One region of the Streptosporangium roseum DSM 43021 genome, then DNA from elsewhere that is predicted to be linked to it. Evidence: riboswitches for the same ligand, from Rfam matches in the RefSeq annotation. Region 1 holds a riboswitch; each other region holds the start of a gene.
What was found. Region 1 has a riboswitch for cyclic di-AMP ahead of SROS_RS51850 (C40 family peptidase). Riboswitches for the same ligand answer to the same signal wherever they lie in the genome.
Positions count from the first base shown of each region.

Region 2: linked by a shared signal. The riboswitch ahead of SROS_RS35255 (coiled-coil domain-containing protein) and the one ahead of SROS_RS51850 (C40 family peptidase) in region 1 are both predicted to bind cyclic di-AMP.
Region 3: linked by a shared signal. The riboswitch ahead of SROS_RS13035 (C40 family peptidase) and the one ahead of SROS_RS51850 (C40 family peptidase) in region 1 are both predicted to bind cyclic di-AMP.
Region 4: linked by a shared signal. The riboswitch ahead of SROS_RS54155 (C40 family peptidase) and the one ahead of SROS_RS51850 (C40 family peptidase) in region 1 are both predicted to bind cyclic di-AMP.

Region 1 covers NC_013595.1:8,852,252-8,855,677, reverse strand. Annotated here, with positions in the region: gene SROS_RS38795 (MFS transporter) at 1-191, opposite strand, end outside; gene SROS_RS38790 (TetR/AcrR family transcriptional regulator) at 362-1,111, shown strand; gene SROS_RS51850 (C40 family peptidase) at 1,170-1,802, opposite strand; cyclic di-AMP (ydaO/yuaA leader) riboswitch at 1,790-2,006, opposite strand; gene SROS_RS38780 (3-isopropylmalate dehydrogenase) at 2,164-3,210, shown strand; gene SROS_RS38775 (branched-chain amino acid aminotransferase) at 3,383-3,426, shown strand, end outside.
Region 2 covers NC_013595.1:8,068,112-8,071,537, reverse strand. Annotated here, with positions in the region: gene SROS_RS35260 (WD40 repeat domain-containing protein) at 1-832, shown strand, start outside; gene SROS_RS35255 (coiled-coil domain-containing protein) at 993-1,916, opposite strand; cyclic di-AMP (ydaO/yuaA leader) riboswitch at 1,970-2,105, opposite strand; gene galT (galactose-1-phosphate uridylyltransferase) at 2,177-3,256, opposite strand; gene SROS_RS35245 (DeoR/GlpR family DNA-binding transcription regulator) at 3,253-3,426, opposite strand, start outside.
Region 3 covers NC_013595.1:2,926,848-2,930,273, forward strand. Annotated here, with positions in the region: gene SROS_RS13025 (TetR/AcrR family transcriptional regulator) at 330-989, shown strand; gene SROS_RS13030 (hypothetical protein) at 1,271-1,534, shown strand; gene SROS_RS49495 (hypothetical protein) at 1,608-1,832, opposite strand; cyclic di-AMP (ydaO/yuaA leader) riboswitch at 1,833-1,991, shown strand; gene SROS_RS13035 (C40 family peptidase) at 2,098-2,586, shown strand; gene SROS_RS13040 (hypothetical protein) at 2,664-3,426, shown strand, end outside.
Region 4 covers NC_013595.1:10,095,410-10,098,835, forward strand. Annotated here, with positions in the region: gene SROS_RS46765 (RDD family protein) at 1-353, opposite strand, end outside; gene SROS_RS44185 (amino-acid N-acetyltransferase) at 594-1,103, opposite strand; cyclic di-AMP (ydaO/yuaA leader) riboswitch at 1,589-1,738, shown strand; gene SROS_RS54155 (C40 family peptidase) at 1,831-2,796, shown strand; gene SROS_RS44195 (LuxR C-terminal-related transcriptional regulator) at 3,002-3,202, opposite strand; gene SROS_RS46770 (TetR/AcrR family transcriptional regulator) at 3,421-3,426, shown strand, end outside.

The DNA.
Region 1 (3,426 bases):
GCGGTGAGCAGCAGACCGGCGAAGACCAGGATGTATCCGTCGATGATCCACTGAATGTCCTGGGTGCTCGCCCCCAGGTCCTCGGTGAGCGGCGGGATCGCCACGGTGAGCACGGCGTTGTCGACGACCAGCGCCAATGTGCTGAGGCAGAGCACGGCGAGGATGAGCCAGCGCCGGGGGTGACGATCCATCACTCCTCCTTCTTGTACGGCGTTCGGGATTGATGAACACCGTACAGTTAAAACTGCACAGTGTTCAACCCCTGGACGCTGTGCAAGGAGGGGCTTCGCTCGACATGTTGCTTGAACGCTGTACATTCACGCGTACGACGTGCAATTCCGTCCGACCAAAGGAGGCCCGCATGTCAGCCGACGAATCGCCGCTCCCCTCGGTGTGGACCCGGCCGCGCAGGCAACGGCGCGAACAGCCGGCGCTGAGCCGGGAGCAGATCGTGTCCGAGGCCCTCAAGCTGCTCGACGGCGAGGGGATCGACGCCCTGAGCATGCGGCGCCTCGGTGGCCGGCTGGGCGCCGTGGCCACCGCGATCTACTGGCACGTGGCCAACAAGGACGAGCTGATCGAACTGGTCGTGGACGAGGTCTACAGCGAAATGCGGGTGCCGGACGTCGAAGATCCGGCCGACTGGCGGGCGGCCGCCGTCGGCTGCGCCCGCAGCATGCGGTCGGTGATCCTCCGCCATCCCTGGATGGTCTCCGTGCTCGACGAGGTGGGGCTGGCCTACCTGGGGCCGAACATGATGCGGCAGTCCGACCGCATGCTCGCCGTGTTCGAGGCGGCGGGCTTCGCGCTGAGAGAGGCCGACCAGGCCGTGCAGACGGTTGCCGCGTACGTCCTGGGGACGGCGACCAGCGAAGCCGCGATGCTCACGAAGCTCGCCGGTGGCGCCCGGAGCGAGCGGGACGTGGTGGAGGACCTGTGGCCGGCCGCCGAGGCGGCCGCGCTGGCGTATCCGAGGCTGCGGGAGCTGTACGCGACCTACCGGGGCGAGGACCCGGAGAAGAACCGGGAGGAGACCTTCGCCTACGGGCTCGAGCGAGTCCTCGACGGCCTCCAGGCCCGCCTCGGCCCGGCGGGCGGTTCCGCCGGCTGAGGGGCCCCGGGGGCGCCACGGGTGGAGCGGCCCGCGGCGTCCCCGGGGCCCCCGGTGCTCAGGCGGTGGCCTCGAGCATCGTGGGGGCGGGTTCGGCCGCGCGCTTGGCCTGCTCGACGGAGAGCTTGACGCCCGCGGGGTCGGGGCGGACGCCGCCGACGAAGCTGCTGCGGCGCCAGGCGTTGAGCTTCTCCTCCTTGACCACGTCGCCGCTCTGCGGGGCGTGCACCATGTAGCCGGGCTTGCTGATCATGCCGACATGGCCGAGGCCGTGGAAGAAGACCAGGTCGCCGGGCTTGAGGTTCTTCCAGGCGATCTTCTTGGAGAACGCGCGGTACTGGTCGGCGGCGACGCGGGGCAGCTTGATCCCGGCGGCGCCGTAGGCGCGGAGCATCAGGCCGGAGCAGTCGAAGCCGCCGCGGCCGGTGCCGCCCCAGACGTACGGGGTGCCGCGCTGGGCCATGGCCCACTTCAGGGCCTTCTTCCAAGCGGGCTTGGGGGCCTGCTCGGCGAGGATCTCCTTGAGCTTGGGGCCGGTGAGCGTCGTGGCCTCAGGCGAGGGGGCGGGGGAGGGGGCGGGGGCGGGAGTGTCGGCCTGCGCGAGGGACGGGGTCGCGAACACGGTGGTGCCGGCGACGAGAAGGGTCAGGACGCGGGGGTAAATCTTGCCGGACAGGATGGTTCCTTCCATAAGGCCGGCCGGGTTAGCTGTCGGGCTCGGGCGTGGAGGCCGCCCTACAGCGCGGGAAGCGCTGATTCGCCCCAAGGGATCCCGTTGAAGGCGGCCCAGGGCATGGCTCCGCCGTGCGAAGCGAGATGTCCTGGACGGCCGTGGATCCCAGATGGTGGTTCCCCGGCTCCGCGCAGGCCGAAAGGGGGACGGCCGGTGCGGATTAGGCGTCGGTTCGAATGGAGAGGACCATAACCAAAGTTAACGAAAGGGTCAATACGTCGCAAAACCGGACAAAGCGATCACGCGTCCCGGACGCGCTGAAATGTCCGATGGGTGAGATCGGTGTTCGATTACCGAGACGGACCGGTAAGGTGCCTGCATGGATTCGCGCAACATTCGCCTGGCAGTCATCCCCGGGGACGGGATCGGAGTCGAGGTCGTCACCGAGGCCCTGAAGGTCCTCGAAGCGGTCGGCACGAAGGTGGAGACCACCACCTACGACCTCGGCGCCAAGCGGTATCACAAGACCGGTGAGACCCTTCCCGACGCGGTCCTGGACGAGCTGCGCGGATACGACGCGATCCTGCTCGGTGCGATCGGCGACCCCAGCGTGCCCCCGGGCATCCTGGAGCGCGACCTGCTGCTCAAGCTCCGCTTCGAGCTCGACCACTACGTGAACCTCCGCCCGGTCAAGCTCTTCCCCGGCGTCGAGACCCCGTTGGGCAAGGCCCGTCCCGAGGACATCGACATGATCGTCGTCCGCGAGGGCACCGAGAGCCTCTACGCGGGAGCCGGTGGCGTGCTGCGCCGGGGCACCCCGCACGAGGTCGCCACGCAGGAGTCGCTGAACACCGCCTTCGGCGTCGAGCGGGTCGTCCGCTACGCCTTCGACAAGGCGCTCAGCCGGCCGCGCAAGAAGCTGACGCTGGTCCACAAGACCAACGTGCTCACCTACGCCGGTGACCTCTGGGCCCGCACCTTCGACCGGGTCAGCCTGGAATACCCCGACGTCACGACCGACTACTGCCACGTCGACGCCGCCTCGATGTTCTTCGTCACACAGCCGGAGCGCTTCGACGTGATCGTCACCGACAACCTCTTCGGCGACATCATCACCGACATCGGCGCCGCCGTCGCCGGCGGCATCGGCCTGGCGGCCAGCGGCAACGTCAACCCCGACCGCACCGCGCCGAGCATGTTCGAGCCGGTCCACGGCAGCGCCCCCGACATCGCGGGGCAGGGCAAGGCCGACCCGACCGCGACGATCTTGTCGGTCGCCATGCTCCTGGACCACCTCGGCCTGACCGCCGAGGCCGCCAAGGTCGAGCAGGCCGTGGCCGACGACCTCGTCGAGCGGCTGACCGGCTGGGCCGGCCGGACCACCCACGAGATCGGCGACGACATCACCGCCCGAGTAACCGGCTGACCAAGCCGCCTCCCCGATCCCAGACGCGCCCGGCGGCTCATGTGAGCCGCCGGGCGCGTCTTCGTTTACCCCGGCAGTGCCGGGTTTCGACATGGATGCAGTAGTTTCCCGTTACCCGGTCCATCGCAGAATGGACTCACGGGCAGACCGCCACAAGAGAAGGATCTCCGTCATGACCACCGCTCAGAAGCTCAGCTTCGACGTGCAGCTCTCCGA
Region 2 (3,426 bases), 780 kb from region 1:
CGCGTTGGCGGGCGGGAAGACCACCAAGGACGCCGGCAGCGTGCTGGCGGCGGCGGTGTCGCGCGACGGCCGTACGGCCGTGATCGCCGACGACGACGGCAACGTGACCGTATGGGATCTGACCGACCGGTCTCGTCCGGCGCGCCTGTCGGTGACGAGAGCGCGCACCTCCTCCTACATTCGCGACTTCGGACTCAGCGCGGACGGCGGGGGCGCCGTCACCGTGGACGGCGATGGGGCGGTGACGGTCTGGGACCTCGCCGACCCCTCGCGCCGGGTCAAGTCGGCCGGCCTCGCCCTGCCCGCGAAGTCCGCGGCGACGGCGATGAGCGCGGACGGGCGCGTCGTCCTCGCTGGAAACGCGTATCGGGCCGGGCTCTGGAACCTCGATGACCGGTCGCGTCCGGTCAGCACGGCTGTGTTCGATGTGCCCCTCGCCGACATTTATGACATGGCCCTGACCTCCGACGGGAAGATCGCCCTGCTCGCGGGACCGAGCGATTCCGGGATTCTCTGGGACCTCTCCGCCCCGTCCGGGCCGGCCCGGACGGCCGCGTTGAAGGGATACGCGCGGGAGATCGATTCCGTGGCTCTCAGCGCCGATGGCGGCATCGCCCTGGCGGCCGGCCCCGGCGGGGTCTCCCTGTGGGATCTCAGGGGCCTCGCCGAGGTCGTCGCCGACCCGGAGCGGGCGGCTTGCAGCGGTAACACCAACGCGGAGATCGACAAGGCGGACTGGGCCCGCTACGCGGGCGGCGCGGACTGGTCGGACTACGGGGGAGGGGGTTCTGACGTCCTTGCCGTCTGCTTCATCAGCCCGGGCTCCGCATGATGCCCTGTCCGACCATGTCGCTGACGGCTGACACCGTTTGACGACGGGGCCGGGTGCCACTCGGTGATCGAGAAGCCCGGAAATGTTGGCGGCGGTGAACGCGTAGTGTGCCCCGAGAGCCATCCACGACGCGTTAACCGCAGGTCAGCGCCCCAGCAGCTCAGTACATCGAGATGTGGACGTGGTCGAAGTGGTTGGCGGTGATGCCGCCGCGGTTGGACATCGGGCGCCAGCCGGAGCCGGAGTTGATGCGCTGGCGCCAGATGACGTATTTGACGCCGAGGGCGGCCTTGTTCTTGATGGTCCAGGCGGCGATCTCGTCGCCGAGTTTGATGTGGGCGGCCGAGGGCATCGAGCCGCCGGTGCTCATCATGAAGTCGCAGGCGCGGCCGAGGGGGTGTTCGCCGCCGTCGTTCGCGGCCCGGTAACAGCCGACCTGGTAGGGCAGGGGAAAGCGCTTCTTGATGGCTTCGCGCATGATCCGGGTGCGGTCGGTGATGTTGTCGGCGCCGGCGGGGAGCTGGGGGGCCCAGCTGCCGTCGGCGCGGCGGCCGGAGCCGGTGGGGACGAGCGCGTCGAGCTTCTTCTCGATGTCGTCGATCACCTGCTCGGCTTCCTCACGCTGGTTCTCCACTGCCGCCGCCTCCTCGCCGATCGCTTTGGTGAGCTGGGCGGCCTTGTCCGCCGCCTGCTTCTTGAGGTCCCGGCTCAGGGCGAAGCCCTGCAGGTAGGTGCTCTGCTGGGCGCTGAGCTGCTCCATGATCGCGAGGCCTCCGATGTCGGTGGAGAACAGCACGGAGGGCAGGTCGACGGCGTTGCTCTGGTAGCGGTACTGGGCGAGGGTGTCGACCTGCTTCTCGGCCTCGGCGTAGCTCTCCTCGGCCTTGCGCAGGTCCGTCTTGGCGACGCTCTCGGCGGCCTGGGCCTTCTTGAGGGATTCGCGCTTGGCCGCGTAGGTCTCGATGAGCTTGTCGACCTTCTTGTTGAGCTGGGCCAGCTCGGCGCGGAGCTGGGACTCCTTCGGCTTGGGGGTCGCGTTACCCGCGGTAGCCGTGCCAAGGGTGAACGCTAGGGCCGAAACCATGGAAATGGTCAAAGCCGCATGGCGACGGAACGTGGGGGATAGAGCCGCCACGACTCTCCTCTCCTTCCGCCTACCGGGTTAGCTGACGGGTTCGGGCTGGAGGAAGCCCTTCCACCGAAGTGGTTCACCCCAAGTGCGGTGGGTCCCCGGCTCCCGGGCGACGCGCCCGGAATTAGGCATATCGGACATTAGGTCCGATGTGTGAGGATAGTAGTGGTAAACCCTGGGTAACGCGACCCCAATCTGAGACTAATAAGTGATCATCCTGTGACAAGAGAACGTAAAAGGCGCGCCGTCTCCTCAGGCAGGACGTCGTTCACGAAAGCCCCCATGGCCGACTCCGATCCGGCGAGATACTTCAGCTTGTCCGGCGCCCGGCGGATGCTGAACAGCTCCAGGTGCGCGTACGACAGCTCCCGGCCGACGTTCACCGGCGCCTGGTGCCAGGCCGCGACGTACGGCATGGGCACGCCGAAAAGCCCGTCCAGGCGGCGGAGCACCTCCGTGTAGAGCGGTCCGAACGCCGCGCGCTCGGCGGGCTCCAGCCCGCCCAGGTCGGGGACCTGGCGGTGCGGGTAGAGGTGGACCTCCACGGGCCAGCGCGCCGCGGCGGGGACGAAGGCCGTCCAGTGCTCGTTCGAGGCGACCACGCGGATCCCGGCCTCCCGCTCGGCGGCCAGCACGTCGGCGAACAGGTTGCCCCCGGTCCGCTCCCGATGGCGCTCGGCCGCGCCGAGGGAGAGCCTGGTGCGCGGGGTCACGTAGGGGTAGGCGTAGATCTGGCCGTGAGGGTGGGCCAGAGTGATGCCGATCTCCGCTCCCCGGTTCTCGAAGCAGAACACCTGCTCCACGCCGGGCATCGCGGACAGCTCCGCCGTACGGTCGATCCAGGCCTCCATGACCAGCTCGACCTGGCCGGCGGAGAGCTCGGAGAAGGACGAGCCGTGGTCGGAGGTGAAGCAGACCACCTCGCACCGCCCGGTCCCCGGGCGGACCTCGCTCAGCCCCCCCACCTGGTGGTGTTCGCCCCTCTGGGCGGAGAAGGAGGGGAATCGGTTCTCGAAGACGACGACGTCGTAGGCGCTCGACGGGACCTCGGTCAGGTTGCCGAGGGTCGACGGGCACAGCGGGCACTCGCTCGCCGGCGGCAGGAAGGTGCGCCCCTGGCGGTGCCCGGCCACCGCGATCCACTCCTCGGTGAGCGGGTCGTAGCGCAGCTCGGAGGCCGGCGGGCGGGGCGGCAGGTCGCGCTTGTCGATCGCGCCGCGGTCGGCGTCGTCGTGCCGGTCGAAGTAGAACAGTTCCCGCCCGTCGGCCAGGTGGGTGATCGTGCGCTTCATCGGCTCAGCACCGCGCTCTCCGGCCGCGCCTCGGCGACGATCAGCTCGCCGACCTGGGCGGTGAGCTCGTCGCGGGCCTCGTCCGGCATGCCGGAGTCGGTGATCACGACGTGGGCCTGGGACAGCTCGGCGATCGTGCTGATCCCGACCGTCCCCCACTTGGTGTGATC
Region 3 (3,426 bases), 4.4 Mb from region 1:
AGGCCGTGCCCGTGCGGGGGACGCCGTGGGCGGGCGGTGAGGCCGTGCCCGTGCGGGGGACGCCGTGGGCGGCCCCGTCCGTGGGCCAGGCGTGGGCGGTCCCCGGCCACGGTGACGCGGTACGGCTGCACTCCGGGGACGTCGCGGGCGCCTGTGCCCGTGGGCCAGGCGTTCTGTCCCGTGCGGGCGTTCTGTCCGTGAGGGGGGACACGCGGCCGGCCGCCGAACGCGGTGTGGCCGCGCTGGTGGTCGCGGGTGCGGGCAGGCGTCGGCGCTGCCGTGCCTCCCCGTTTTTCGATAGACATCGGTATGGTCAATATAACGATAGCGTGCTGAATGTGGTCAAGGATCAGGAGCCGAAAAGGCGCTACCAGTCCCGCCTCCGTGAGGACGGCACGCGGCGCACGCGCCAGGCGATCGTCGCGGCGGCCGGCGAGCTGTTCGTCGCGAACGGCTACGTGGCCACCTCCCTGGCCGACATCGCCGTCGCCGCCGGTGTCGCGCGCCCGACCGTCTTCGCCGCCTTCGGCTCCAAGCCGGCGCTGCTGCGCGAGGTGCTCGACCAGGCCCTCGCCGGTGACGACGCCCCCGTCCCGGTGGCCGACCGGCCGTGGTTCAAGCCCGTCTGGGACGCGACCACGCAGGCCGCCGTCCTCGACGCCTACGCGCAGGTGTGCGTGCTCATCGGGGGGCGCGCGGCGGCGCTCTTCGAGACCGTCCGCCGGGCCGCGGACGCGGCGCCCGAGGTGACCGAGCTGTGGGACACGCTGCAGGCCAACCGCCGCGCGGGGGCGCGCATGGTGGTCGAGCGCCTGCGGTCGACGGGGCCCTTGCGGCCGGGACTCGACGGGGAGCGGGCCGTCGACGTCATGTGGCTCCTCAACGACCCCGCCCATTACAGCGCCATGGTGCAGCGGTGCGACTGGCCCGCCGACTCCTTCCGCGACTGGCTGGCGGGCGTGATGCGGGACGCGCTGCTCCCTCGCTGAGAACGGCCGGGCGGTCGGCGCCCTCGTCCCCGGCGGCCATCTGTCCGTCGCCGAGTACGACCGGTACGGCCGCGTGGTGCGCGAGCTCACCGCGCACAACCGGGCGCCGGCACTCGGCAAGGACAGCTACCGTCTCGCCGAGCTCACCATCACCCGGTTCGACGCGCCCGAGCGCGCCGAGCTGCTGTCCACCCGCTCGATCTACGACGCCGCCGGGCGGCGCCAGGGTCGTCGGCAGGGAGGGGCCGGCCCGCCTGCAGCCCACCACCATCCACGGCGACGTGGGCACCGAGCTGGAGCCGGAGACCGGGACCGCGACGGTGCTCGACTACGACGAGTACGGCGTGGCGCGGTCGGAGATCCGGCGGTACGGCTGGCTGGGCGGCACGCGGAGCCCCGCGGAGACCCTCGACGGGACCGTCCGGCTGGGCGGCCGCCTGTACGATCCGGCGTTCGGCCGGTACCTCCAGCCCGGCGCGGTGCCCGCGGAGGCGGGCAACGCCTGCGAGTCCTGGTACGGCGACCCGGTGGGACGGAGGAATTGAAGATCGAATGCAGTGTGACGAATGTTACAGAAGTGACGGCCTTCGGATGATGATCATAATAATGTGACGAGGGTCATAAAAAAATAACGGAACCGCCTATCACGCAGGGATTACGGAACCGGGCGGGGTGCTTGTCGATCTCCATTTCCCTGGCATAGCTTTGCTGAAATTTGGTGATCGGAGTACCTTCTGGCGTCGCGGTGGCAAGCCATGTCGCCGCGCCGAATGCCTGCCCGAAGGTCAGGCATTCCGCAGAAAATCCAATTGGCCGCCGCTCCCCTGAGGGGTTGGACCCCATCGCGGCGGCCTGCCGAATCCGTGCAGCCAGGAGGCATGGAACCGGGGACCCAAGGGCCCTCAAGGTATGGCCAGGGGTGAATCGGCATATTTCATGCCGTAGGGCGACTTCCCCGCCCGAATCCGTCAGCTAACCCGGTAGGCATCAGTGGAAGCCCCAAGGAGAAATCCTGTCTACCACCCTGCGTAACCCCCGTCTGTCGCGCCTTGCCCGCCTTTCCCTCGGCGGTGCCGCACTCACCCTGACCGCCTCGTCCGGAGCGGTCGTGCTGGGATCCACGGCGGCACAGGCGACGACGGACATCGTGGTCGCGGTCCAGGCCAAGAGCACGGCGAAGGCCGAGAGTACGGCGAAGGCCAAGACCACCCGGACGAGCAAGGTCGCACGACAGAAGGTGAAGGCACACAAGGCCGTCTCGGCGGCCACGAAGCAGATCGGCGATCCGTACCGGTGGGGAGCCTCCGGCCCCGGCTCGTTCGACTGCTCCGGGCTCGTCCAGTACGCGTGGCGCAAGGCCGGCGTCTCCCTCCCCCGGATCACGCACAGCCAGTACCGCGCCGTCAGGAAGAAGGTCTCGTGGAGCAGCCTGCGCCCCGGTGACCTGATGTTCTTCTACGGCAAGGGCCACGTGGGCATGTATGTCGGCAAGGGCAAGATGGTCCACTCGCCGAGCAGCGGCAAGACGGTCCGGATCGTGAAGCTGAAGGGGTACTACAAGTCCTCCTTCGCCGGAGCGGTCCGTCCCGGCGGCTGACCCCGAGCGAATCGGCCCCGTCCATCCTCCGCGGATGGACGGGGCCGCTCCATGCCGGTCGAGTAACATCAGCTCATATGTCCGTCCGGAGAGGGCGCCGCGCCGTGCTCACCGGGATGCTGGCGCTGATGAGCGCCGGCCTGACCGCCGGGGCGGGGCCGCTCCCGCAGGATACGCGCGGCCTCTGGCCGGGGGCCGCGACCGTGGTCCGCGGGGAGCACTCCGTCGTGATCGGCCACCGCGTCCCGCTCGCCGATCTCCGCGATCTGGCGTCGAGGGCCGACCGTGCCCGCCGTACCGTCGGGCGGATCTGGGGACCGGTCCGGCCGGTGATCCTCTTTCCCGCCACCGACGCGGAGGCGGCGGCGCTCGCGGGTGCCGGGAGCACGGGAGGGCTGGCCGCGATGGCCACCGCCGACAGGGTGATCGTCCTTCCGTCGGGCTACGCGAGGCTCAGCGCGGCCGGCCGGGACGTGGTGATCACGCACGAGCTCACCCACGTGGCCACCGGCGCGACCCGCGGCGGCCGGGTGCCGATGTGGCTGTCGGAGGGGTTCGCCGACTACGTGGGATACCGCGACGCCGGGATCGGGGTCCGCGAGGCCGCCGCCGAGCTGGCAGCGGAGGTGCGCGCGGGCACCCTGCCCGCCCGGCTCCCCGGAGCCGCCGACTTCGCCCCCGGCGCCCCGCGGCTGGCGCAGGCCTACGAGGAGGCGTGGCTCGCCTGCCGCTACATCGCGGAGCGCTTCGGTGAGAAGGCGCTGGTGAGGCTCTACGGTAGCGATGTCGGCAGCGCGCTGGGCCTGTCGCGGGCGGAGCTCACCGCCGCCTGGCGTGACC
Region 4 (3,426 bases), 1.2 Mb from region 1:
TCCTGGGAGGGCTGCTGGCCGTAGGCCGGCTGCTGCCCGTAGGCGCCGGTCCCCTGCTGACCGTAGCCCTGCTGCTGCCCGTAACCCGGCTGCTGGCCGTAGCCCGGCTGGGAGGCCTGCTGCCCGTAAGGCGACTGCTCTTGGGAAGGCTGGCCGTAGGGGGACTGCTCCTGGGAGGGCTGCTGGCCGTAGGCCGGCTGCTGCCCGTAGGCGCCGGTCCCCTGCTGACCGTAGCCCTGCTGCTGCCCGTAACCCGGCTGCTGGCCGTACCCCTGCTGCCCGTAACCGGGCTGGGTCTGGCCCGGACCGGTGTGCGGCTGTGAGGTCTCCGATCGATATCCCACAATTGTCATGTCAGGGTCATGTTCGCCAGGGGCTCGACCCGCATTGTGCTGTCCGTACTCTGGCTGCCCCGACGGTGTGCGATCGCGGTCGGGATCATCCTGATACGGCGGCTGTCCGGTGCTCACCGCGTCACCTCACTACTTCGACGGCGCATGTGGCATACGTGAGACTCACATGCTTGCTGCAGCACAAGGTATCGACATAGGTATCAACAGTCATCTTTCTGATCGGTAACCGTCAAGGTCACGTCAGTCGCGATCCCGGGTCAGGTGGAGCAGCATTCGGGTGTTTCCCAAGGTGTTCGGCTTGACGTGCTCCAGGTCGAGGAACTCCGCGACGCCCTCGTCATATGAGGCGAGAAGTTCGGCGTAGACCTCCGGTGCGACGGGCGTGCCCTGGATCTCACGGAAGCCGTGCCGGGCGAAGAAGCCGACCTCGAAAGTGAGGCAGAAGACCCGCCGGAGCCCGAGCCCGCCGGCGGTGCGGATGAGCTCCGAGACGATCCGGTGGCCGATGCCCAGCCCTCGGCAGGCGGGGTCGACGGCGACGGTGCGGATCTCGGCGAGGTCCTCCCAGAGCACGTGCAGCGCCCCGCAGCCCACGACGGCGCCCGCCCGCTCGGCCACCCAGAATTCCTGGATGTCCTCGTACAGGGTGACCGTGGCCTTCTCCAGAAGGCGCGGGCCGGCTCCCCCGTAGGTGTCGACGAGCCGCCGGATGGCGCGCACGTCCGGAGTGCGGGCGCGCCGTACCGTGATCTCGGCCGCGGCCTCCGCCGCGTCCGCCGGGCGGTCCCGCGGGTCCCGTTCCGCGTCCACGTCTCCGCCCCCGGCCACTGCGCGTCGTCCCGCGATCTCGGTGTCGCGAACGGCCGGGGTGGGGGAATGCTCCGCAACCTGCTCCATAACCGATCAGCGTACGTCCTCGGCACGCGCGAATTACGGCTCACCCTTAACTCACGCCCCACGGCCAACAGATGACAGATGGTAGTCACGCCATGACGCTGGGCCGCGGGCGCCGGTGACGGGCCAAAACTCGCCTTTCGCATGGTCCTGGAGCTGCGAAGACCTCCACCTCCCCTTGACCGAGAGCACATAAAACCAGCGTAATGCACATGTTGATCATGGAGATGTGTGATCTTCTTGTGACATTCCGGTTGTGAAAGCTCTACCGAGTTTGTAGTTCTGGTTGAGCATGAACCTCCAATTGCACTAATGTCCGTGCTCGATGTCAGCGACGTTAAAGCGCTGAACCGCCGAATCCCCGGACCCGGGGAACCGGGGACCCACCCTTTAGTCCCCTGGGGTGAATCCGAGGTGCCCCCGCACCCTCGGTAGGGCTACCTCCGGCCCGAACCCGTCAGCTAACCCGGTAGGCGGCCGAGAGAGGAGCCTGTTGGTGAAGCGCACGCGTGACCGTGGGGGGAAAAACACGGGCAGACATGCCCGCCGTCGAGAACACGCCCCGCGTGGACTCACCCGCCGGATGGCGCTCATCGGACTGGCCTTCGCCTCCCTGACCCTCGGCACCCCTGTCGTCGCGGCCACCGCCGACCCGAAGCCCAGCCTTCCGGAGCTGGCCAAGCAGGTCGAGAAGCTGCACACCGACATCGAAACGCTCACCGAGCAGTACAACGGCGAGCGCGTCAAGCTCAAGCAGGCGCAGCGCGCCGCCGCGAGCGCCAAGAAGACCCTCGCCGTCAGCGAGTCCGAGCTGGCGTCCCGGCGCGCCAAGGCCACCCTCCTCGCGCAGAGCTCCTACATGTCGGGAGGTCTGGGCGCCGCCATGGTCTTCAGCCAGCCGACCGATCCCGACACCTTCCTCGACCAGGCCACCACGAACTACGCCCTCCAGCAGCAGCAGAGCGAGGAGGTCGCCCAGGTCGCCCGGGCGATCGAGGCCGCCGAGCGGGCGCAGGCCAGCGCCAAGGCCCGGACCACCGAGGTCAAGGACCTCCTGTCGGAGATCGGCACCAAGCGCACCAAGATCGAAGGGCTCGTCGACAAGGTCGAGAGCGACCTGTTCAGCGAGGTGCGCAGCCGGGCCAAGTCCAACAGCCGGGGCAGCCGGGTGAAGATCAGCGTGCCGATCGTCGGCAGCGGCAAGGCCGCCGAGGCCGCCCGCTGGGCACTCTCCCAGCAGCTCAAGCCGTATGTCTGGGGCGCCGAGGGCCCCAACTCCTTCGACTGCTCCGGCCTGGTCATGTGGGCCTACCAGAAGGTCGGCATCAGCCTGCCGCACTACACCGGTGACCAGTGGACCGCGGGCACCCACATCTCCAGGGACGAGCTGCGCCCCGGTGACCTCGTCTTCTTCTACAACGACCTGCACCACGTCGGCATCTACATCGGCGCCGGCCTGATGGTCCACGCGCCCCGGACCGGCGACGTCATCCACATCGCCTCGATCGACAACCGGCCCTTCGCCGGTGGCGTGCGGGTCGCGGACTGAACCGGAGGGCGAAGGCCCGCCCGATCAGACGGGCGGACCGTCCGGTCAGACGGGCGAAGGTCCGCCCGACCAGACCGGACGGTGGACCGTCCGATCGGATCGGAGTGCGACGGACCACGCGGCCACGACAGACCGCGGACCACCCGATCCGGTCGGACCGCGGCGGAGCGCGCGACCAGGACAGACCGGGCGACGGACCCCGCGGCTAGATCAGGCGGCGGCGAGCCGCCCAGGCCACGGCTTCGATCGCCGTGGCGACGCCGATGCGGTCGCAGATTCCGCGGAGCCTGCGCCGGACGGTCCGGCCGCTGATGTCGAGGCGACGACCCACCCGGTCCACGGTGACGCCCTTGGCAAGCTCTGCCAGGAGCACGAGATCTTCGTCACTGAGACCGATCTCGCCCATGCCCAGGAGGCTGTCGCCGCGACGGGAATCCACTTCTGGATATGCCATCTAGAGTCGCTCCCCCCGCACTGGAACTCAGGCGTGAGTATGTTGGATATCAATGTCGCCCGTCAGGAACGGTAAACGCCTTGTTCAAAGGTCGTCAAGTTCCCCTCTTCATAGAGGCGGCGAGCGCTATTGACATAGCGGGCGCTACGTGAAGTACTCATGATATGTCGGTGCCT